4 regions of the Pectobacterium quasiaquaticum genome follow, and region 3 is predicted to be linked to each of the others. Evidence: predicted binding sites of a transcription regulator. Region 3 holds the regulator's gene; each other region holds the start of a gene.
The links. The regulator PurR, encoded in region 3, represses purine synthesis genes. The targets are predictions, from matches to a motif close to CANGCAAACGTTTGCNTG.
Positions count from the first base shown of each region.

Region 1: purE (5-(carboxyamino)imidazole ribonucleotide mutase) is a predicted target of PurR. The motif match lies at 2,232-2,249, and genes of this name have one in related genera.
Region 2: pyrD (quinone-dependent dihydroorotate dehydrogenase) is a predicted target of PurR. The motif match lies at 3,082-3,099, and genes of this name have one in related genera.
Region 4: cvpA (colicin V production protein) is a predicted target of PurR. The motif match lies at 2,593-2,610, and genes of this name have one in related genera.

Region 1 covers NZ_CP065177.1:1,315,028-1,320,672, reverse strand. Annotated here, with positions in the region: gene IG609_RS06025 (DoxX family protein) at 94-525, opposite strand; gene ppiB (peptidylprolyl isomerase B) at 947-1,441, shown strand; gene lpxH (UDP-2,3-diacylglucosamine diphosphatase) at 1,452-2,174, shown strand; gene purE (5-(carboxyamino)imidazole ribonucleotide mutase) at 2,365-2,874, shown strand; gene purK (5-(carboxyamino)imidazole ribonucleotide synthase) at 2,871-3,941, shown strand; gene IG609_RS06000 (HAAAP family serine/threonine permease) at 4,459-5,645, shown strand, end outside.
Region 2 covers NZ_CP065177.1:1,860,748-1,866,392, reverse strand. Annotated here, with positions in the region: gene IG609_RS08575 (YcbX family protein) at 1-1,100, shown strand, start outside; gene IG609_RS08570 (cell division protein ZapC) at 1,173-1,760, opposite strand; gene pyrD (quinone-dependent dihydroorotate dehydrogenase) at 1,962-2,972, opposite strand; gene pepN (aminopeptidase N) at 3,176-5,645, opposite strand, start outside.
Region 3 covers NZ_CP065177.1:2,454,546-2,460,190, reverse strand. Annotated here, with positions in the region: gene IG609_RS11290 (riboflavin synthase) at 1-342, shown strand, start outside; gene cfa (cyclopropane fatty acyl phospholipid synthase) at 437-1,588, opposite strand; gene purR (HTH-type transcriptional repressor PurR) at 1,920-2,945, opposite strand; gene cydH (cytochrome bd-I oxidase subunit CydH) at 3,335-3,424, shown strand; gene IG609_RS11270 (C40 family peptidase) at 3,641-4,492, opposite strand; gene IG609_RS11265 (Grx4 family monothiol glutaredoxin) at 4,834-5,184, shown strand; gene rnt (ribonuclease T) at 5,288-5,645, opposite strand, start outside.
Region 4 covers NZ_CP065177.1:1,399,652-1,405,296, reverse strand. Annotated here, with positions in the region: gene IG609_RS06430 (UbiX family flavin prenyltransferase) at 1-226, opposite strand, end outside; gene purF (amidophosphoribosyltransferase) at 480-1,997, opposite strand; gene cvpA (colicin V production protein) at 2,019-2,519, opposite strand; gene dedD (cell division protein DedD) at 2,696-3,475, opposite strand; gene folC (bifunctional tetrahydrofolate synthase/dihydrofolate synthase) at 3,465-4,733, opposite strand; gene accD (acetyl-CoA carboxylase, carboxyltransferase subunit beta) at 4,826-5,645, opposite strand, start outside.

The DNA of each region.
Region 1 (5,645 bases), 1.1 Mb from region 3:
CGAGAAAGGATAAAAATGAAATGGCCCGGAAAATCCGGGCCATTTCACATCATTGACGGTGACTGACAAAAGCAATCCGCCGACAAAAAACCATTAACGCCAGCGCGGATTGGACATCACAGAGTATTTTCCGCTACCGAGCAGGGCAATCGCGATACCCGCAAAGAAGAACACCGCCGTGCCTTCAACACCCCAAGCACCGGTTTTGGCCAACGTAGCGAAACCACCAGAGTTGACCAGTAAGGTTGCGACGACCATGGTAAAGGAGAAGACCAGTGCAGAAGGACGTGTAAGAATCCCGAGAATCATCAGAATCGGGGTGATGACTTCTCCGACATAGACACCGTAACCCACAAAAGCAGGGAGTCCTGCCGAGGTCAGCATGCCTTCAATGGCACCGATTCCACCGTGTACCTTATGCCAGCCGTGAAACAGCATCAAAATGCTGAAAGATACGCGCAAAAACAGTTTGCCAAAATCCGGTTTGTCTAATAAACGATTAACACTATCCAGAATACCCAGCATAGTTCACCTATCTCTTTAGAGTTATTTATGAAGAATAAGAATTACTCTCAGATTAATCTGAGCCATAAAAAAAGAACACGTTGATTCCGCAAAACATTGATCTGGGGCAACAAAAATCTCATTCAAATTAATTAACTATTATTTGAATTTTTGATCAATTTATTTGTTTTTAAAAGTCCCTATTGCCTGATTAACACCTTATTGCGCACTATTCTTAAGCGCACATATTATTTCAGGCCTACCAAAATCAGAGTAGTAAACCTTTTGATACGATTTTCTCATCCATCCAACGACCAACAGCGGTGCAGTAAGCGCGAAGTACTGACTCAATCGACCAGTTATGCTATAACAGCGCTCTTGTTGTTCACCGCCTTTTGTGAACAGCACTCTTAATCACTAAGGCTATCTAGGGTTCATTATTATGATTACGCTTCATACCAACCACGGCGATATCGTTATTAATACGTTTGCAGACAAAGCGCCGGTTACCGTAGAAAACTTCCTGAACTACTGTCGCAGCGGTTTTTATGACAACACGATTTTTCACCGCGTGATTAATGGTTTTATGATTCAGGGCGGCGGCTTCGCTCCCGGCATGGATCAGAAAGAAACCAATGCGACAATCAAAAATGAAGCCAACAACGGCCTGAAAAATACCCGTGGCACATTGGCGATGGCACGTACCAACGATCCGCACTCTGCAACTGCCCAGTTCTTTATCAACCTCGTTGATAACGACTTCCTGAACTTCCGTTCAGAGCGTGCCGATGGCTGGGGCTACTGCGTATTCGCTGAAGTCACCGAAGGCATGGACGTCGTTGATAAAATCAAAGGCGTGGCTACCGGCCGCAGCGGCATGCATCAGGACGTACCGAAAGAAGACGTGGTGATTACCCACGTAACGGTCAGCGAATAATCCGACCTGCATGGCAACGCTGTTCATTGCCGATCTGCATTTAAGTGTTCATGAACCGGCGATTACCGCCGGTTTTCTGCGTTTTTTACGCCATGATGCGATTCATGCCGATGCGCTGTACATTCTTGGCGATCTGTTCGATGCCTGGATTGGTGACGACGATCCCCAGCCATTGCATACGACTGTCGCCGAGGAACTGTATGCCTTACATCAGCGCGGCATTCCCTGCTATTTCGTGCACGGCAACCGTGATTTTCTGATCGGTAAGCGTTTCGCCAAACAAAGCGGAATGACGCTGCTGCCGACGGAAACGGTGCTCGGCCTCTACGGCCAGAAGATCCTCATTCTGCATGGCGATACCCTGTGCACTGACGATCAGCATTATCAGCAATTCCGCCGCCGGGTACACAACCCATTCATTCAGCGACTCTTCCTGCTATTGCCTTTGTCATTACGCGTGAAAATTGCGGCGAAGATGCGGGCGACCAGCCAGCAGGAAAACCAGAAAAAATCGCAGCAGATTATGGATGTCAATCACGACGCCGTACTTGAACGCCTACGGCATTATCAAGTGGAAACGATGATCCACGGCCACACGCACCGTCCGGCAATTCATCAGGTCGATCTCGGCGAATCTTCTGGTCGTCGTGCCGTTCTGGGTGCCTGGCACGAAGAAGGATCGATGATTAAGGTCACACCACAAAATATCGAACTGATTTCCTTCCCATTTTAATGCGTTTCCTGACATTGACTTAACGGTCTCTCGCCTTATTCCCCCAGCATTTCCGCATACGCAACCGTTTTCCTCGCCATAATGGCGTGATATGCTCTACGCCCTCAACGCCAGACCCTCCCTGTCTGGCCGACGCGAACGCGTCACGAACACGTACAATTATAGGTACAACTACAGGAGCGTTACAGGCATGTCATCCAACGTTGCCCCGGCTAAAATTGCCATCGTCATGGGTTCAAAGAGTGACTGGGCCACCATGCAGTTTGCTGCGGAAATCCTCACCACGCTGAACATTCCTTTTCATACCGAAGTCGTTTCTGCACACCGGACACCGGATAAGCTGTTCAGCTTTGCTGAGCAAGCGGCACAGAACGGTTTTGATGTGATTATCGCGGGCGCAGGCGGCGCAGCACATCTGCCGGGTATGCTGGCAGCGAAAACGCTGGTTCCCGTGCTTGGCGTGCCGGTACAAAGCTCAACGCTGAGCGGTGTAGATAGCCTGTATTCCATCGTCCAAATGCCTCGCGGTATTCCGGTCGGCACGTTGGCCATTGGCAAAGCCGGCGCAGCGAATGCGGCTCTGCTGGCCGCACAAATTCTTGCCCTGCATGACAATGGTATCGCCACCCGGCTGGCAGACTGGCGTCAGGCGCAAACCGATGATGTGCTCTCTCATCCCGATCCGCGGGAGGAGGCATGAAACCGGTTTGCGTATTAGGCAATGGTCAGTTGGGCAGAATGCTCCGTCAGGCTGGTGAACCGCTAGGTATTGCGGTTTACCCAGTGGGTCTGGATGCAGAACCGGAGTCGGTTCCGTTTCATAACAGTGTCATTACCGCCGAGATCGAACGCTGGCCGGAAACCGCCCTCACGCGCGAGTTAGCCGAGCACACGGCGTTTGCAAACCGCGATATTTTCCCGCGTCTGGCCGATCGCCTGACGCAAAAGCAGCTGCTGGATTCGTTGAATCTGGCAACCGCCCCGTGGCAACTTCTGGCTAGCGCCGATGAATGGCCACACGTCTTCGCCTCATTGGGTGAATTAGCGATCGTTAAACGTCGCGTCGGCGGTTACGACGGTCGTGGACAGTGGCGCTTGCGCGATGGCGAACAGCAAACGCTGCCCGCTGACTGCTACGGCGAATGCATCGTTGAGCAAGGCATTAACTTTTCTGGCGAAGTCTCGCTGGTGGGTGCCCGCAATACGCACGGCAAATGTGTGTTCTACCCGCTCACTCATAACCTGCATCAGGATGGCATTCTGCGTACCAGCGTGGCTTTCCCTCAACCCGATCCGCAGTTGCAGCAGCAGGCTGAACAGATGCTGTCCGCAATAATGAATGCGCTGGGTTATGTGGGCGTGATGGCGATGGAATGCTTTATCGTCGGCGATCACCTGCTCATTAACGAGCTGGCTCCACGCGTGCACAATAGCGGACACTGGACACAAAATGGTGCGTCCATCAGCCAGTTTGAGCTACATCTGCGCGCCATTCTGGATCTGCCGCTGCCAGTACCAGTGGTCGAAACGCCGTCGGTGATGGTCAACCTGATCGGCACTGATGTGAATATCGACTGGCTGGCGCTGCCGCTGGTACACCTGCACTGGTATGAGAAAGACGTTCGTCCTGGCCGTAAAGTTGGACACCTCAATCTACCGTCGTCGGACACCGTACAATTGCAACGCACGTTGCAATCGCTGGCACCTCTCTTACCAGAGGAATACCACAGTGGTCTGGCATGGGCAGAAGAAAAACTCACCGCCTGACAGATCGGTGACCGTTATCCGGCAGGTTGCACTCTGCCGGGTAGCTCTCATCTGATGTGATGCAACAGCAGGAACCGCACCATTGATACGCCCTCAAAAGAGAAAAAACATCATTACGCGTGACATCAACAAAATTGCGTTTATTATTTCATCTGCGCTTTATTTTATTTATTGTTCATTTTTCATCACTCGGCAATTAAATAAAGTATCAATAACGAGCCGTTAAAAATATTTAAAATAAAGTATCAAGATTGATATTTTAATTTGCGCGGAAATTTATTAAAATATTTCCCGTCAATTCATTTCTGTGATCGCCTCAATATTATTCGCTGACCACCACGATATAGAATGCCGCCACAAAACAGTATTGACCTACTGACATAATTATCAACATGTCTCGTTCGTTTTTTAAACTCCGTAACGGCAACTTGCCGATACTGTAATTTTTATAATCCACATCATGTGGCAATACTCTTGTAACAGAGTATTAATATATTCACCGAGGAGAGATCAGTATATGAGCACCATTCAAGATAGCAGCCAGGTGTTAGAACAGGCTTCAGGATGGCGTAAAAGCGACACGGTCTGGATGCTGGGCCTCTATGGCACGGCCATCGGCGCTGGCGTGTTATTTTTACCTATCAATGCCGGTATTGGTGGGTTAATTCCGTTAATTATCATGGCACTGATTGCCTTCCCGATGACATATTATTCTCACCGTGCTTTATGCCGCTTTGTATTATCCGGCAAGAAAGGTGGCGAAGATATTACCGAAGTCGTTGAAGAACATTTCGGCGTTGGTGCAGGTAAATTAATCACTTTGCTTTATTTTTTCGCTATTTATCCGATCCTATTAGTTTATAGCGTCGCCATCACCAATACGGTAGATAGCTTTATTACCCACCAATTGCATTTGCCTTCTCCGCCACGTGCCCTGCTGTCATTAATATTGATCCTCGGATTAATGTTTATTGTCCGCTTCGGTGAAGCGATGATCGTTAAGGCAATGAGCATTCTGGTTTACCCGTTTGTTGCCGTACTGATGTTGCTGGCGCTGTATTTAATTCCAAACTGGAACACCTCTGTTTTTGAAAACATTTCTTTGAGTTCCAGCGTCACGGGCAACGGTCTGTTGGCGACATTATGGCTGGCTATTCCGGTGATGGTTTTCTCCTTCAACCACTCGCCAATCATCTCCTCTTTCGCCGTTGCAAAACGTAAAGAATATGGTGATGACGCCGAGCAAAAATGCTCACGCATTCTGTCTTACAGCCACATCATGATGGTGCTGACCGTGATGTTCTTCGTCTTCAGCTGTGTACTGAGCTTGTCTCCGACTGAGCTGATGGAAGCGAAAACACAGAACATTTCTATTCTGTCCTATCTGGCAAACCACTTTAACAACCCAGTAATCGGCTATTTAGCGCCGGTTATTGCCACCATCGCGATCTCTAAATCGTTCCTAGGTCACTATCTGGGTGCAGGAGAAGGTTTTAACGGCATGATCGTGAAATCCCTGCGTAGCAGAGGAAAAACCATTTCCAACACCAAATTGAACCGCATCACTGCGCTGTTCATGCTGGTCACCACTTGGATTGTTGCGACGCTGAACCCAAGCATTCTGGGCATGATCGAAACGTTGGGCGGCCCAATTATCGCGTGCCTGCTGTTCCTGATGCCGATGTACGCCATCCAGAAAGTCCC
Region 2 (5,645 bases), 590 kb from region 3:
TTGGCGTAACGCGGCTTTATATTCATCCGGTAAAATCGATGCGGGGGCTACAGTTGTCCCACGCGATGGCGTCTGTCAGCGGTTTGGCGAACGATCGTGCCTTCATGATTACCGAATCGGATGGCACATTTATTACTGCCCGTCAGTATCCGCAGATGGTGTTATTTACCCCCGCCTTGTTACCCGATGGACTGTTTATTGCTGCGCCGGATGGTCAAACGGCCACGATACGTTTTGCCGACTTCACCGAGGCACCTCAGCCGACAGAAGTCTGGGGAACGCACTTTACGGCGCTCGTCGCCCCTGACGCTATCAACATCTGGTTAAGCCACTATTTTCAGCGTTCCGTACAACTTCGCTGGGTGGGCAATGCGCCATCGCGGCGAGTGAAGCATTATCCAGAAGTCCCCCTAGGGTTTGCTGACGGCTACCCGTTTCTGTTAATTAATGATGCCTCATTTCAGGCACTGCGCCAGCGCTGTTCCGCCGGTATTAAAATCGAACAGTTTCGCCCCAATCTGGTCGTGACAGGTGCGGAAGCCTTTGCCGAAGACAGTTGGAAGACCATTCGGATTGGCGAGATTATTTTTGACGTTGTCAAACCCTGTAGCCGCTGCATTTTCACCACCGTCAGCATCGAACGTGGCCGGAAGCATCCGTCAGGCGAACCGCTGGCAACGCTGCAATCTTTCCGTACTGCCGAGAACGGCGACGTTGATTTCGGGCAAAACCTGGTCGCCAGAAATACGGGCATCATTCGCGTAGGCGACACGCTAGAAGTCTTAGCGACCAAGCCGCCGCGACCTTATGGTTCTGGTCAGGTGGTCGAAAGCCTTGTCGTTCCCGAAAAAAGCGAACAGGCCGTTACCATCCACTATCAGGGAAAATCGTTACAAGGGAACAATCAGCAAATTTTACTGGAGCAGTTGGAGCAACAGGGTATTCGAATCCCCTATTCTTGTCGGGCAGGATTGTGCGGTTGCTGTAAATTGACGTTAGTCAGCGGAGAGGTTTCCGCACTGAAGCAAAGTGCCATCAGAGAAAACGGCGAGATTCTTGCCTGTAGCTGCATTCCGCAGAGTGACGTTCAGTTGCAATAAAAAAGCATCTGCAATAGTCGAAGAAAAGCCAGCGTACATGCAGTTTGAAGTCTTACGAGTATAGCCGAGGGTTTAGACCACCTTGGCATACTCAAATGCTGACGTGCCTTCGCCCAACGAGGTTTCCCACTCAGCCCTATTTTGAACAACGGCAGGCATGAGTCTGTCGTGCATGATTTTGATGGCGTCACCCAGCCCCATGGTTTTTCCGCTTAATGACAGCTGTTCTTGTGCCAGCAAGCAAAGGCAGGCTTTATCCCCTGCTTCCGCCACCAGAAAACAGGCCGTTTCATAGGTTTCCGTGAGCTGTACCTGTACAACATCCCCCGCCTGTGGCGAATACGTTACGGCATCCGGCTGTTGGATGAAGTGCCAGCTTTTTGGCATAAGCGGTTTTAGGAACCGACTTGCGACCAACGCATTCAAAACTAATTCGCCTTGTAGGTCTCGATGCAGTGCCGCTTTCTGACATTTATCGTTATAGGTAAAAAATAACGCAGCATCGTCAACACAGAATGCACATTCATTGAATGCATCCGAAGTTAGCATTTTAGACGGAAAACGAGAACGGAATAACATGCCGTTAGCCAAATCCAACATCAGGCGATCGTGTTCGGTATCAAAATACCAGCGCCAGTTATCGTCAGGTTTTAACTTCATATTATTTACCCTTCGCCTTCATAGTAGAAATATCAGAAATGGCTGATTGTTTTTTCTCACATCACAATAATCGTTCATCGTCACAAACATTGCGGCAAGAAGATCCGTCATCCGTTGATAGATTATTTACGCAAACGGATAAAATATAGACTAGCCGGGGGGATAAATAAACCCCCAGCTAAAAATGAAAGGCATTTCGGATTAAATATGTGTAACGATATCTTTAATCAGGCGAGGGCCGTGGAAAATAAAGCCTGAATATATCTGTACCAGCGACGCGCCAGCCGCCATTTTTTCGCGTGCAGCGACCAAAGAATCAATTCCGCCAACGCCAATAATCGGTAAACGTCCCGCTAATTCCTGTGACAAACGGCGGATAATTTCCGTGCTGCTTGTCTGCAACGGACGTCCACTTAATCCTCCGGTTTGCCCGCAGTGATTTAATCCCTGAATCAATTTTCTGTCGAGTGTCGTATTGGTGGCAATCACGCCATCGATGTTATGGCGAACCAGACTATCGGCAATTTGGATCAATTCCTCTTCTGAAAGATCCGGCGCGATCTTTACCGCCACGGGAACATATTTCTGATGCTTATCTTTCAATTCTGTTTGCTTGTTCTTTATCGCCAGCAAAAGATCGTCCAGCGCTTCACCATATTGCAGGCTGCGTAATCCCGGCGTATTGGGCGACGAAATGTTGATCGCGATATAGCCTGCGTGAGGATAAACCTTGTCCATGCAGATCAAATAATCGTCTTTGCCTTGCTCAACCGGCGTATCTTTATTCTTGCCGATGTTGATCCCTAATACACCACCAAAACGTGTTTTCTTTACATTCTCGACCAGATAATCCACGCCTTTATTATTGAAACCCATCCGGTTGATCAATCCTTCCGCTTCCACTACGCGGAATAATCTCGGTTTATCATTACCGGATTGTGGACGCGGCGTCACCGTCCCCACTTCAATAAAACCAAATCCCATTGCGCCTAACGCATCGATACATTCGCCGTCTTTATCTAATCCCGCCGCTAGACCGAGTGGGTTTTTAAAAGATAACCCCATGCAGGTAACCGGTTTAGTCGGAACGGATTGGCGGACGAGAAATTCAAAAGGCGTGTTGGTAATACGGCGTAATTGTTGGAAGGTCAGCTCATGTGCTCGCTCGGGATCGAGCTGAAACAGGGCTTTTTTGATAACGGGATAGAACATATTGTCTCCTGAGACCCCTATCACAAAGGTATCTTGCCTACGCTGAAAGTAAGCAATAGTGGATTACGGTTTAACTCACGGTCGGTGATGGTAGTGCCATCGCTGCGGAAAGTAAAACGTTTGCGGAAGTAAGAAACTAGCGCGGGGTAGAATGTCACACGCGGCAAGCTACCGCGTGTGACAGAAGAATTACTGTGGCAGGATTAGTCTTGCAGTGCCTTGCTGATCTTCTCGAACAGATCGCCAGACAGATTTTCCAACGTCTTCAGTTGCTCCAGCGCCTGACGCATTTGCGCCTGACGTTTAGCATCGTAGCGTTTCAGACGGATCAACGGTTCGATCACCCGCGCAGCAACCTGCGGATTACGGGTGTTTAGATCGGCCAGAATCTCCGTCAGGAAACGATAACCGCTGCCGTCTTCGGCATGGAAAGCCGACGGATTCGAGGCTGCAAACGCCCCCACCAACGAACGCAGGCGGTTAGGGTTGTTCAGGCTGAATGAACGGTGTTGCAGCAGCTCGCGCACGCGGGTCAGCACATCGGCTGCCGGGCTGGTCGCTTGCAGCACAAACCATTTATCCATGACCAAGCCATCCTGGTGCCAGCGGTTATCAAACTGCGTCAGCAGCTCATCACGCACCGGCAACTGCGCCTCAACCGCCGCCGACAGCGCCGCCAGCGAATCCGTCATGTTATCCGCCTGACGGAACTGCACCTGCACCAGTTTATCCGCCTGCGCTTCATCGCTGAATGCCAGATAATGCAGGCAGACGTTGCGCAGCGCACGTTTACCCATATCCGCATGTTCGATACGATACTGCGGCGCGTGATTCGCGTGGTATACCGCCAGCCACTCATCCGCCATCTCTTTTGCCATCGTACGCGTCATGCTTTCACGTACAGCAGCGATCGCCGTCGGATCGATGATGTCAAACAACTCGGCAATTTCGTTTTCGCTCGGCAATGTCAGAATCTGAGAAGCCAGCATCGGATCCAGCGTTTCATCCAGCAACACACCACGGAAAGCATCCACAACATGCATCGGCACGGAAAGCGGCTGTTTCTGCTGATAGCGGGAAACGTTCAGACGAATATAGTTAGCCAGCAGACTCTGTGCCGCATCCCAGCGCGAGAACGCATTGCTGGCGTGGCGCATCAGGAACGTCAGTTGTTCATCGCTCCAGGCATAGTTCAATTTTACCGGCGCAGAGAACTCACGTAATAAAGAAGGAATCGGGCGGCAAGGCACGTGATCGAAAATGAACGTCTGTTCAGGTTCGGTCACATTAAGTACTGACGCCAGCAGTTGACCGTCTTTCTGTAGCGGAATGACCTGCCCTTGCGGATCGTACAGTTCGATATCCAACGGAATGTGCAGCGGTAACTTCGGCTGTTTGTCGGCACCGACGGGCGTCATCTGGCTCACGCTCAGCAGATACTGTTGCGTCTGCGGATCGTAATCATCACGCACGGTCAGCACCGGCGTGCCCGATTGGCTGTACCAGCGGCGGAACTGCGTGAGATCGACACCGGAAGCCTCTTCCATCGCCAGCACGAAGTCATCACAGGTTGCCGCGCTGCCGTCGTGACGCTCAAAATACAGACGAATACCGGCCTGGAAGCCTTCTTCACCTAATAAGGTGTGCATCATGCGGATCACTTCCGATCCCTTTTCATAGACCGTCAGCGTGTAGAAGTTATTCATCTCGATCACCTGATCGGGACGAATCGGATGCGACATCGGGCTGGCATCTTCGGCAAACTGCGCACCGCGCATCACACGCACGTTATCAATGCGATTCACCGGGCGCGAACCCAGATCGGAGCTGAATTCCTGATCGCGGAACACCGTCAGCCCTTCTTTCAGGCTAAGCTGGAACCAATCGCGGCAGGTGACGCGGTTACCCGTCCAGTTGTGGAAATATTCATGTCCGATCACCGCTTCAATATTCAGATAGTCTTTATCCGTCGCGGTTTCCGCCTTGGCCAGCACGTATTTAGAGTTGAATACGTTCAGCCCTTTATTTTCCATCGCCCCCATGTTGAAGAAATCAACGGCGACGATCATATAGATGTCGAGATCGTATTCCAGTCCGAAGCGATCTTCGTCCCACTTCATCGAATTCTTCAGCGAGGTCATCGCCCAGCCAGCGCGATCGAGGTTGCCACGGTCAACAAACAACTCTAATGCAACATCGCGACCAGAACGTGTCGTGAAGCGATCCTGAAGGACATCAAAGTCGCCAGCAACCAGCGCGAACAGATAAGCAGGTTTCGGGAAGGGATCCTGCCATTCAATCCAGTGGCGGCCGCCTTCCAGTTCCCGTTGTGCGATACGATTGCCATTAGAGAGTAAATAAGGATAGCGAGCTTTATCCGCAGTGATGCGCGTGGTGAATTTCGCCAGCACATCCGGTCGGTCGAGATAATAAGTAATATGGCGGAAACCTTCGGCCTCACACTGCGTACAGAGTGCATCGCCAGAAAGATACAGCCCTTCCAGCGCGCTGTTGGCGGCAGGATTGATTTCCGTTTCGATGCTGAGCGTAAAATGCGCGGGTAATTGTGTCAGAATCAGGCCATCGTCCTGCTGCTGGTAATGTGTCCACGGCTGACCATCAACACTCAGGCTAATCAGTTTCAGCCCTTCGCCATCCAGCTTCAACGGCGCG
Region 3 (5,645 bases):
ATGTCAGGCCACATCATGTGTACGGCGGAAGTGGTGAAGATTCAGGTGTCAGAGAATAACCATCAGATTTGGTTCCGTCTGGCAGATGAAGCACTGATGAAATACGTGCTACATAAAGGCTTCGTTGGGATTGACGGTATCAGCCTGACGGTAGGAGAAGTAACCCGTGGACGCTTCTGCGTGCATTTAATTCCAGAAACGCTGAATCGCACCACGCTGGGGCAGAAGCGTCTGGGAAATCGCATTAATATCGAAATCGACCCGCAGACACAGGCCGTAGTCGATACGGTCGAGCGCGTGTTGGCGAGTAAGCAGGCGAGTGACCTGGGCAAAGAAGAGTAATTTTCGCGTTGCCTGTGCTTGTAAACCGGACGAATAGCCTCGTCCGGTTTCTCTTTTCAGTCAGCACACGACTTTCTGTCAACACACAATGCTGTCAGCGCGCAACGCGCAATCCACCGTCGACCCCATCCGTGCTGAACAAGACCTGCCAGAGCTGAAGTTCCCTTGCTCTGAAAGCCCCTGCACAAAAGTTAAGATAGTAGCTGAACATCCGGCGGAAGCGGGCCGTGTAGCGTGTGGAAAGCCGTGGCCAGTTCTGCTGAAAGCGAGCGTGCCAGGCCATTAAGGTACGATCGTAATCAGCACCGAAATTATGCCAGTCTTCCATCACCAAATAAGGCTCGCTTGCCTGCGCAATATGCTGTACGGAGGGAATACAGCCGTTGGGGAAGATGTATTTATGAATCCAGGGATCGATGTGCGGATTGGTCTTATTGGCCCCGATGGTATGTAGCAGAAACAGCCCATCGGGTTTTAGATTACGCCGCACGACGCGGAAATAATTGTCATAGTTGCGTGGCCCGACGTGTTCAAACATGCCAACTGACACCACGCGATCGAATTGCCGATCGAGATCGCGGTAATCCTGTAATTCAATGGTGACGTTCAGATCCTGACAACGTCGCTGTGCCAGCACCTGTTGTTCTCTGGAAATGGTGATGCCGTACACTGAAACACCGTAGTGACGTGCCGCGAATTCGGCCAACCCGCCCCAGCCACAGCCGATATCCAGCAGCGTCATCCCTGATGTTAACTGGAGCTTTTCGCAGATCATGGCGAGTTTATCTTCCTGCGCCTGTTCCAGCGTCTGTGCCTGTTTCCAATAGGCGCAGGAGTATTGCATATAGGGATCCAGCATCAGGGTAAAGAGGTCGTTACCTAAATCGTAATGCGCTTTACCGACAACCTGAGCGCGTCGACGGGATTGTAAATTCGTGACGCGGGAGAGGGCGACGCGCGTCAGGTCGTGCAGACGGCGGGGCAGCCTGGCATCCAGCCCCGCGCGCATGACGCGATGGGAAAACATATCCAGCCGTTCACACTCCCACCATTCATCCATGTAGCTTTCTCCCAGCCCCAGCGATCCCTCACGCAGGATACGTTTAAAGAAATTGGGGTTGGTCACGCGGATGTCAAAAGGGCGAGTGCCGTTGATGGCGATATCCGCGCTGGCCAGCATGTCTTGCACGATGTGGAACCAGGGCGCGGTATTAGGATCCCATTCTTCTGTATAAGGTAAACCCATCATGTCTCCTTAACTTTTCACATGTAAAAGTATCGTAAAACATACCTGGACAACACTTATCGCAGCCGAGGTATCGGCTGTCACCAGAGAAAATGAAACACGGTATTATACCCGTCATACTTCAAGCCGCATGTACGTTGGCTACGTTCACTCACCCGAATCACTTACTTGAGTAAGCTCATCGGGATTCCCTCGCTTGCCGCCTTCATGCAACTCGAATTATTTAGGGTATAGAATTATAACGGCTTCAGCCAGCATACAAGAGAATTGGCTGAAGCAGAGAGAGGATGCAGGCAGGAATAAGAAAAACGGCTGTACAGAATAGCGGCGACTAGCGGCGATAGTCGAGGTAGGGGCCGTCTGCCACCGAGCGGCGCTCAATCAACGTCGGGTGCACTTCAATGACGTGCGCATCTTCCCGTTTACTAGTGATTCGATCCAGTAGCATAGAGAACGCGGATTGACCCAGACGCTCCTTTGGCTGGTGGATGGTGGTCAGCGCAGGCGTAAAGAAACGCGCGTGGCGCACGTTGTCATAACCGATCACCGAAATATCCTGCGGCACGCGCAGACCCAGCTCGTCAGCCGCACAGATGGCCCCCATCGCCATAATATCGCCGCCGCAGAATACAGCCGTTGGACGCTGTTTCTGTGCGAGGATCTGATGCATGGCTTTATAGCCGGATTCTGGTTCAAAATCGCCTCGAACCACCCATTCGTCGCGTACGGTGATGTCGGCTTCCTTCAGCGCTTTCAAAAAGCCGAGGTAGCGTCCGCTGCCGGTGTTGCGTTCTTGAGTGCCGGGGATGGCGCCGATATCCCGATGGCCGCGTTCAATCAGGTAGCGGCCTGCCATATAACCGCCTTCAAAGGCGTTATCGATAATCGTATCGGTAAAATCGCTGTGCATCTGTCCCCAGTCCATCACGACCATCGGAATGCTGCGATAATCTTCCAACATCGACAACAGCTCTGGTGGATATTCGGCGCACATTACCAGCAGGCCGTCGACGCGTTTTTGCGCCAGCATGGAAAGATAAGCGCGCTGCTTGCCGATGTCGTTATGCGAATTACACAGCACCAGCGTGTAGCCTTTGGCGTAGCAGCTATTTTCAACGGCTTCAATGATCTCGGCGAAATAGGGTGCTTCACTGGAAGTGGCCAGCAAGCCGATAGATTTAGTGTGATTAACTTTGAGGCTGCGGGCGACGGCGCTGGGTGAATAGTGCAATTCTTTGATTGCTGCCCTGACGGCTGCCTTAGTCTCTTCGGCGACGAAACGTGTTTTATTGATCACGTGCGATACGGTTGTGGTGGAAACGCCAGCACGTTTTGCCACATCTTTAATCGTTGCCATCTAAAAATGACTCCTGAACTTACCTGTTATAGACGTAAGTATATTGTTAATCGTTTGCCTACGTTTAATGTTCTTCTTCTAAGCTAAAAAACAGGATTTCAGAAGGAGAATGCCGAATGTTATACCGAAGGGATCTGGGTTGACGTTTTTCGACTGATACGTAGCGCTTTCATAAACAGCGGATTGTGTCCGATTTATCATGAAAGTGAAAGGGCTAATTTATACTATTAGTGATGCATTCGTCCGAGATTTTTCGCTACAATTATGAAAGAATCGTAATAACCCTATTATTTGTGGCTTTTACTACCTAAACGGGTTTGGCTGTGAACGGTGGTGTCTTTTCAGATGAAGCTTTCAGATAAAATTCGTTCGTTAATAAGGAGTAATTCATGGATACAGATCTGAAGATGTCTTTGCTGACAACTGTTGGTTCGTTGGCTGTGATCATCGCGTTTAGTTTTATTGCGGTGCTGAACTAACCGAACGGTGCCTCTGGGCGGGTTAGGTATTCAGACACGTTGATGATGCATAAAACGTGTCTGAATCGTTTTATACCCGTCATACTTCAAGTTGCATGTGCGTTGGCTTCGTTCACTCACCCGAATCACTTACTTGAGTAAGTTCATCGGGATTCCTTCGCTTGCCGCCTTCCTGAAACTCGAATTATTTAGGGTATACCAGATATAATCTGTCTCTTAACGAATCGTCTGCGGTGTGACCACGCGACGTGCACCAACGTAGTGCTCCTGCCAATAATCTTCACTCAGCTTGCTGATACGAATGTCTGAGCCTGTCCGTGGCGACTGAATAAATTTTCCTTCCCCCAGATAAACCCCGACGTGATCGGCTGCCCCACGATTATTGATGCGGAAGAAGACCAGATCGCCACTTTCCAGCTCACTCTTTTTAATCGGAGCAGCATCACGCAGGTGATACATTTCGTTTGCAGTGCGTGGAATTTGGATCTTAACGACATCTTTGTAGGCGTAATAAACCAGTCCGCTACAGTCGAATCCGGTAAAGGGAGAGGAACCGCCCCAGTGGTAAGGCTTACCTATCTGACTCATCAATTTATTCATTGCGGTCGTTTTGGCATGCTGATAGCGTTTTTTATGTGCGGCGCTTAGCGCCATACCTTTTTCTGTCGGCGCTGGATTTTTATCCGCTTTCCCCTTGAGTGCGGTCTTCTTCAGTCCGGTTTTGACTCTGGCTTGTGCGGTGGTTTGTTTCTCTTCTTCAGGCTTCAGCTTTTTAAGATTCTTTTTCACGAGCGCGGGCGTGCTGCTTTGCGTCCGTGACGGTTTTTTTTCTGTCACTTTGCTCGCGGTGCGGGATTTGGGTTTATTGCTGACGGCGGTAGGTTCTGGTTTTTTGCTTTTGATCGGCGTCGGTGACTTAGCATTACCCTTTGTTTGGCGGCTTTTCTTATTCGTTTCTACCACGGCGCTTTTCTTCGGCGCAGAATGCGGGGTATGCGGCGCAGCCTGAACCACGTTCAGGGATAGATTGCTGAAAAATAATATAAAAAGAGTAATAAATAAGCGCATAATAACAGTGACCGAACATAATCCTTAACTCGCTCAATCCTCACAGTATTCCTGAAAACGGCGCCATAAAAAAGTGGGCACAGTCGCTTTATTCATACAGAATAGTGAAAAAACGTTAATAGTTATTTTTTCGATTGATTTATCAGCGTTTTCTGGCGTTGATTTCATCAATGACAAATTCCTTCAAGAGAAAATAACCCTACAAAAAATGGCGTTTTTTTGTGGGCAGTGGCATCGGTACAATATCACTGAGTCAATGTCGCTGTCGTAGCACCTCTGACGGCGGCTCATGGCTAGCGTTTTGGACGTTAGCCATCCTATAGAATTAAGGAAGCAAGAAGATGACGACACCGACAATTGAAAAAATTCAGCGCCAAATTGCTGAAAACCCGATTCTGCTGTACATGAAAGGCTCCCCGAAATTGCCAAGCTGTGGCTTTTCCGCGCAGACGGTTCAGGCGTTATCTGCCTGTGGCGAACGTTTTGCGTATGTTGATATTTTGCAGAATCCAGACATTCGTGCTGAACTGCCGAAATACGCGAACTGGCCGACATTCCCGCAACTGTGGGTTGATGGTGAGCTGGTTGGCGGTTGTGATATCGTGGTAGAAATGTTTCAGCGTGGTGAACTGCAACCGCTGATCAAAGAAACGGCAGACAAATATAAAGCGCAGCAGGCCGAGCAAGAGTAATTCCTTCGTCCTGCGTAATGACGATGTCAAATGTTATTACGATGCGTGCGTGAATCCTTCCAACGGGTGCTTTTATGGCACCCGTTTTTTGATCTCAATCTTTTCAGTCTTCGCCTGATGCGTTTTCCAGCGAATTTTCTTCCAGTGCAATCGGCCATCCGCCCAGACGTTTCCAGCGGTTAACCAACTCACAGAAAAGCAATGCCGTCTGGTTGGTGTCATACAGCGCGGAGTGGGCCTGGCTGGAGTCAAACGCTATTCCTGCGGTAATACAAGCTTTAGCAAGAACCGTTTGGCCTAACACCAGTCCGCTGAGAGCCGCGGTATCGAAAGTGGCAAAAGGGTGGAAGGGATTACGTTTCAGGCTACAGCGCTCGGCTGCTGCAGCCATAAAGCTATGATCGAAAGTGGCATTATGCGCCACGATAATCGCGCGGTTGCAGCCTTGATCTTTGATCCCT
Region 4 (5,645 bases), 1.1 Mb from region 3:
ACCCCGAAGAGACGCTGGCAGCAATATCACGCGTGTCGTGTACCACATCGGCCAGCGCCTGCACGTCACGCAGGCTAAATTCCGTTTCTAACGCCAGCGTCTGCCGGGCGGCCTGACTCATAATCAGATGCGTTTCGATACCTTCCAGCGTCTGTAAAACCTGTAGCAGCCGGATGCCGTAAATGACGCCGCTGGCACCGGAAATTCCTACAATGAGTCGCTTCATTCATACTGCCTCTGGCTGGCCGCGTAAGCAGAAACGCGGAAAAATCATCTGCGCAAACTTTGCCGCATTGATTAGCGATAAGCAAGGATAAGCACCGAAACCCTGTTTTCTCTATGCAATTTTTCTCTACATACAAAATTTTCTCTACATACAAAGTTTTTCTCTACATACAAAGTTTTTCTCTACAGACAATAAGGGGGAGGACACTTTCGCGTCCTCCCCCTTCAACACAGCCTTAATGTGCGACTAGCTGTTAACCTTCGTTGTGCAATTCCAGATCTTCAACTTCATTCTGGCTACGCAGCGCTTTGGCATCGTCATTGCGCAAGACTTCCAGATAATCCAGATAACCTTGATCGACGTCCTTAGTCACGTAAATCCCGTTGAACACCGAGCATTCAAACTGAGCGATGTCCGGGTTATCTTCACGCGCGGCTTCAATCAGATCGTCGAGATCCTGGAATATTAGCTCATCGGCACCAATAATCTTACAGATTTCATCCACTTCTCGACCGTGGGCAATCAGCTCATTGACGCTTGGCATATCGATGCCGTACACGTTAGGGAAGCGAATTTCCGGTGCCGCGGAGGCCAGATAAACACGCTTGGCTCCTGCTTCACGCGCCATCTCTACAATCTGCTCTGACGTTGTACCACGCACGATGGAATCATCCACCAGCAGCACGTTCTTGTCACGGAACTCAGCACGGTTGGCATTCAGCTTACGGCGTACCGATTTCTTACGTGCTTGCTGCCCTGGCATGATAAACGTGCGGCCAACATAGCGGTTTTTCACAAATCCCTGACGATACGGCTTGTTGATGATACGCGCGATTTCTAGCGCGATATCACAAGAGGTTTCAGGAATCGGGATCACAACATCAATATCGAGATCTTCCCACTGGCGCGCAATTTTCTCACCGAGTTTCTGGCCCATACGAACGCGTGCGCTGTAGACCGATATTTTATCGATGAAAGAATCCGGGCGAGCGAAGTAGACATATTCGAAGAGGCACGGATTGCTCTTTGGATTCTCTGCGCACTGGCGGGTAAACAACTGCCCTTTTTCCGTAATGTAGATCGCTTCTCCCGGCGCTACATCGCGTAAAAATTCAAAGCCCAGCGTATCCAGCGCGACACTTTCTGACGCTACCATATACTCGCTGCGGCCATCTTCCAGATCACGTTTACCGATAACGAGAGGACGAATCCCGTTTGGATCGCGGAAAGCGACCATACCGTGACCGATAATCATGCCAACACAGGCATAGGCACCGCGAATTTGCTGGTGCGTTGCGGCAACGGCCGCAAAAATATTATCGGCTTCCAACGGGTAGTGTTGGAAACGGTCCAGCTCTCTGGCGAAAATATTCAGCAGAATTTCAGAATCAGACGTGGTGTTAACGTGACGGCGCTCCTGTTCGAACAGCTTTTTACGCAGTTCGTGGGCGTTAGTCAGGTTACCATTGTGAGCCAGCGTGATACCGAACGGTGAGTTAACATAGAAAGGTTGTGCTTCCGAGGCGCTGGAACTGCCTGCGGTCGGATAACGCACATGGCCAAGCCCCATGTTTCCCTGTAAGCGTTGCATGTGCCGCGCTTCAAACACATCTTTCACCAGGCCATTGGCCTTACGCAGGCGAAAACAATTAAAGGCATCGATGGTCACAATACCCGCAGCATCCTGCCCACGGTGTTGCAACACCGTTAACGCGTCATAAATCGACTGGTTGACCGGTGTAAAACCGGCGATACCGACAATACCGCACATGGTGTCTTTTCCTCATCAGCGCTACCGCAGCGGTAAATGCTGCGGCAAGAAACTTGACGTGCTTTGCAGGTAGTCAAAAAACCACCTGATAATATAACTGAACTGCGGGATTAACTGAGACTGCTTCCAGTCATCACTTTGTGAAAGACCAGTAAACGTATCCAGAAAGAATAGCAGTGCGGAAACGATCAGCACCCCGCGCAGTGCACCAAAACAGATGCCCAGAACACGATCGGTGCCGGATAATCCGGTACGTTCAACCAGTGAACTAATCACATAGTTGACGATAGCTCCCACAATCAACGTTGCAATAAACAGAATGGCAATCGCAATGCCGTTACGCACCAGCTCATCATCAAAACGGGTGAAGTAGACCGCGAGGTAAGCGTAGTAATGACTGGCAACAAAAAAAGCACATCCCCAGGTTACTAACGACAGCGCTTCGCGAACAAACCCCCGGATTAGGCTAACCAGAGCCGAAAATCCGATGATACCAATAATGACGTAATCAACCCAAACCATGAACTATCCTAATAATGAACGATGCTACCGATAAGCCGCTACGTCATCCTGTTCGCGGCGCATTCTAACAGAAAAAGAAAACGTTTGCGTAGCGTATTTCCGCCGATTTCATCGATAGATAATCAGGCGAAAAAATCGACAAGACGTCATACCTGATTCTATTAACTCTCAGCATCTTAACGAACGGAATGCGCTCGCACCTGCCCGCTTAGCCCGCTAATCTGTTTCAGCTCGCCCAGTGAAGACTCCAGCTTCTGCTTCGAGGCATCTGGCCCCACGTAAATGCGGGTGATTTCGCCTGAAACCGGCGTGGATGGCACGGTATACGCGCGGTAGCCAGAGAGACGAAGCTTAGCGACAATTTCGTTCACCTTGTCGGCATTTTTCAACGCACCAAGCTGCACAATATAGGCCTGTCCGACAGGCGCTTGCTGCGTCGGCTGCGTTTCAGGCTTCACTTCCGGTTTGGGTTCCGGTTTAGGCTCTGGTTTCGGTTTCACCTCTGGCTTCACCTCAGGCTTTGGCTGAGGCTTCAGCGTCACTGGTGCTGGCGTCTGAACCGGCGGACGCTCAACCACCACAGGCGGTGCCGTCATGGCTGGCGTATTCGTGCCAGAATGGGACGATGGCGGCGTGTGCGTCGTGGTTTCAGGTCCTGTCGTTGTAGATGACGTAGTTGCAGATGATGCAGACGATCTCGCTTCAGCAGCTTCGGCTTCCGCACTATTTTGCATCGCCGTTTCTGCCCCTTCCGGAGGCTGACTCGGCAGCGGCGGGTTCAGCGCAGGCAGCGCTTCCATCTCATTGCTGTCACCCAGCTTAGGGATCAGCGGAATCGACGCAAACTCGTCTTCGTAGTGCTTTTTCTTGCCATCCAGCAGGGCCGGTAAGGCGATCACGCCCAGTGCGACCAGAATAACCGTACCGACCAATCGATTCTGAAATTTACTCGCCATTCGCCTTCTCCTCATCCAGCGCGTCCATCACATGCGCTACTGTATGAAAAGATCCACACACAATGACGATATCCTGCTCCGTCGACTCGGACATTGCTTGCTGCCAAGCGGCAACGACATCGGAAAATGATTGGCTTCGCGTCAGGTGCTCGGCAATCTGCTGCGCCGTAGCACCACGCGGTCCTTCCAGCGACGCGCAATACCACTCATCCACTAACGGCGTTAAGTGGGCCAGCGTACCAACAATGTCTTTATCCGACAGCATGCCGACAACAGCTCGCACTTTTCCGGTTTTCGGCAGCCCAGCCAAACGATTTGCCAGATACGCCGCCGCATGAGGGTTGTGTGCTACATCAAGAATCAATCGCGGTGACACCTGCACAGTCTGAAAACGACCGGGTAATGCGGCGTGCTGCAAACCTTGTCGAATCGCTTCTTCACTCACGTTGAGTGAAGAATAGTGCAATGCAGCCAGTGCCGTGGCGGCATTGGCTAACGGGACGTTGGGTAACGGCAACCGTGACAGTTCGCGCTGTTTATCCTGCCAGCTCCACGTCTCGCGCTGCATTGAATATTCCCAGTCTCGACCACGGCGGCGAAGTTGCGCGCCTTTCTCCGCGGCAACGTCGGCAATCGTTCCTGGCATATCTGGCTCGCCAACAACCGCAGGTCTCCCTTGTCGGAATATCCCCGCCTTCTCGCGACCAATGCTTTCCCGATCGTTACCTAACCAATCGGTATGATCGATAGCAATGCTGGTTACCACAGATACATCTGCATCCACAATATTGGTAGCATCCAACCGCCCGCCTAGCCCCACTTCCAAAATAACGACATCCAGATTCGCCTGCTTGAAGAGTTGCAGTGCCGACAGCGTGCCAAATTCAAAATAGGTGAGCGATACCGCCCCTCTCCCTGCTTCAATATCCGCAAACGCCTGCGTATGGAGCGCTTCAGGCAATTCTTTACCCTGAATGCGCACTCGCTCGGTATAGCGAAGCAGATGGGGAGAACTGTACACTCCCACCCGCAGACCAGCGGCTAACAGAATGGATTCCAGCGTACAGCAGGTCGTTCCTTTGCCGTTTGTCCCCGCGACGGTGAAAATCGTGGCTGCAGGCTGGAGCAGTTGGAGATGTTCGGCAACCTGCTTAACGCGCTCCAGGCCTAGATCAATGGCCTGAGCGTGCAGGTGCTCAAGATAATGAAGCCACGTGACCAAAGGTGACGTGGCTTGGGGTATTTGAAGAGTATCCATGAGTCCCGTTCACTCGCTTACGGTTCATTACGGGCAGAGCGTGCGCATTGCCAACGACGTGGTCGTGCCACGCGCCCTGCCCATCATGTCAATTATGCGTCATCCTGTGATGATTCAGACGGCGCATCGCTGCGAATTTCCACGTCATCGTTGCCAGGTTCTGGATGGTTCGTCAGTTTGGCAAGGATGGTGGCCAGCTTGTAGCGCATTTCCGGACGACGAACGATCATATCAATCGCCCCTTTCTCAATCAGGAATTCACTGCGCTGGAAGCCCGGCGGCAGTTTTTCACGCACGGTTTGTTCGATAACGCGTGGACCGGCAAAACCGATTAGCGCTTTTGGTTCCGCAATGTTCAGGTCGCCCAGCATCGCCAGACTCGCGGAAACACCACCCATGGTTGGGTCAGTCAGCACAGAAATATAAGGCAAACCACGATCGCGCATTTTTGCCAATGCTGCACTGGTTTTCGCCATTTGCATCAGCGACATCAGCGCTTCCTGCATACGCGCACCGCCACTGGCGGAGAAGCACACTAGCGGGCAACCATCTTCCAGTGCCCGCTCAACGCCACGCACAAAACGCGCCCCCACGACAGACGCCATTGAACCGCCCATGAAAGCAAACTCAAACGACGCGACGACAATCGGCATGCCGTAAAGCGTACCTTTCATCACGACTAGCGCGTCTTTCTCATCGGACTGTTTCTGTGCAGAAACCAGACGATCTTTATATTTTTTGGAATCCCGAAATTTCAGGACATCCTTCGGCTCCAGTTCGCTTCCCAACTCGACAGTGTTTTCTTTATCCAGAAAAGCCTGTAGACGGGCACGCGCGGAAAGGCGCATATGGTGATCGCACTTCGGGCAGACACCCAGATTGCGCTCCAACTCGGCACGATAAAGAACCTGG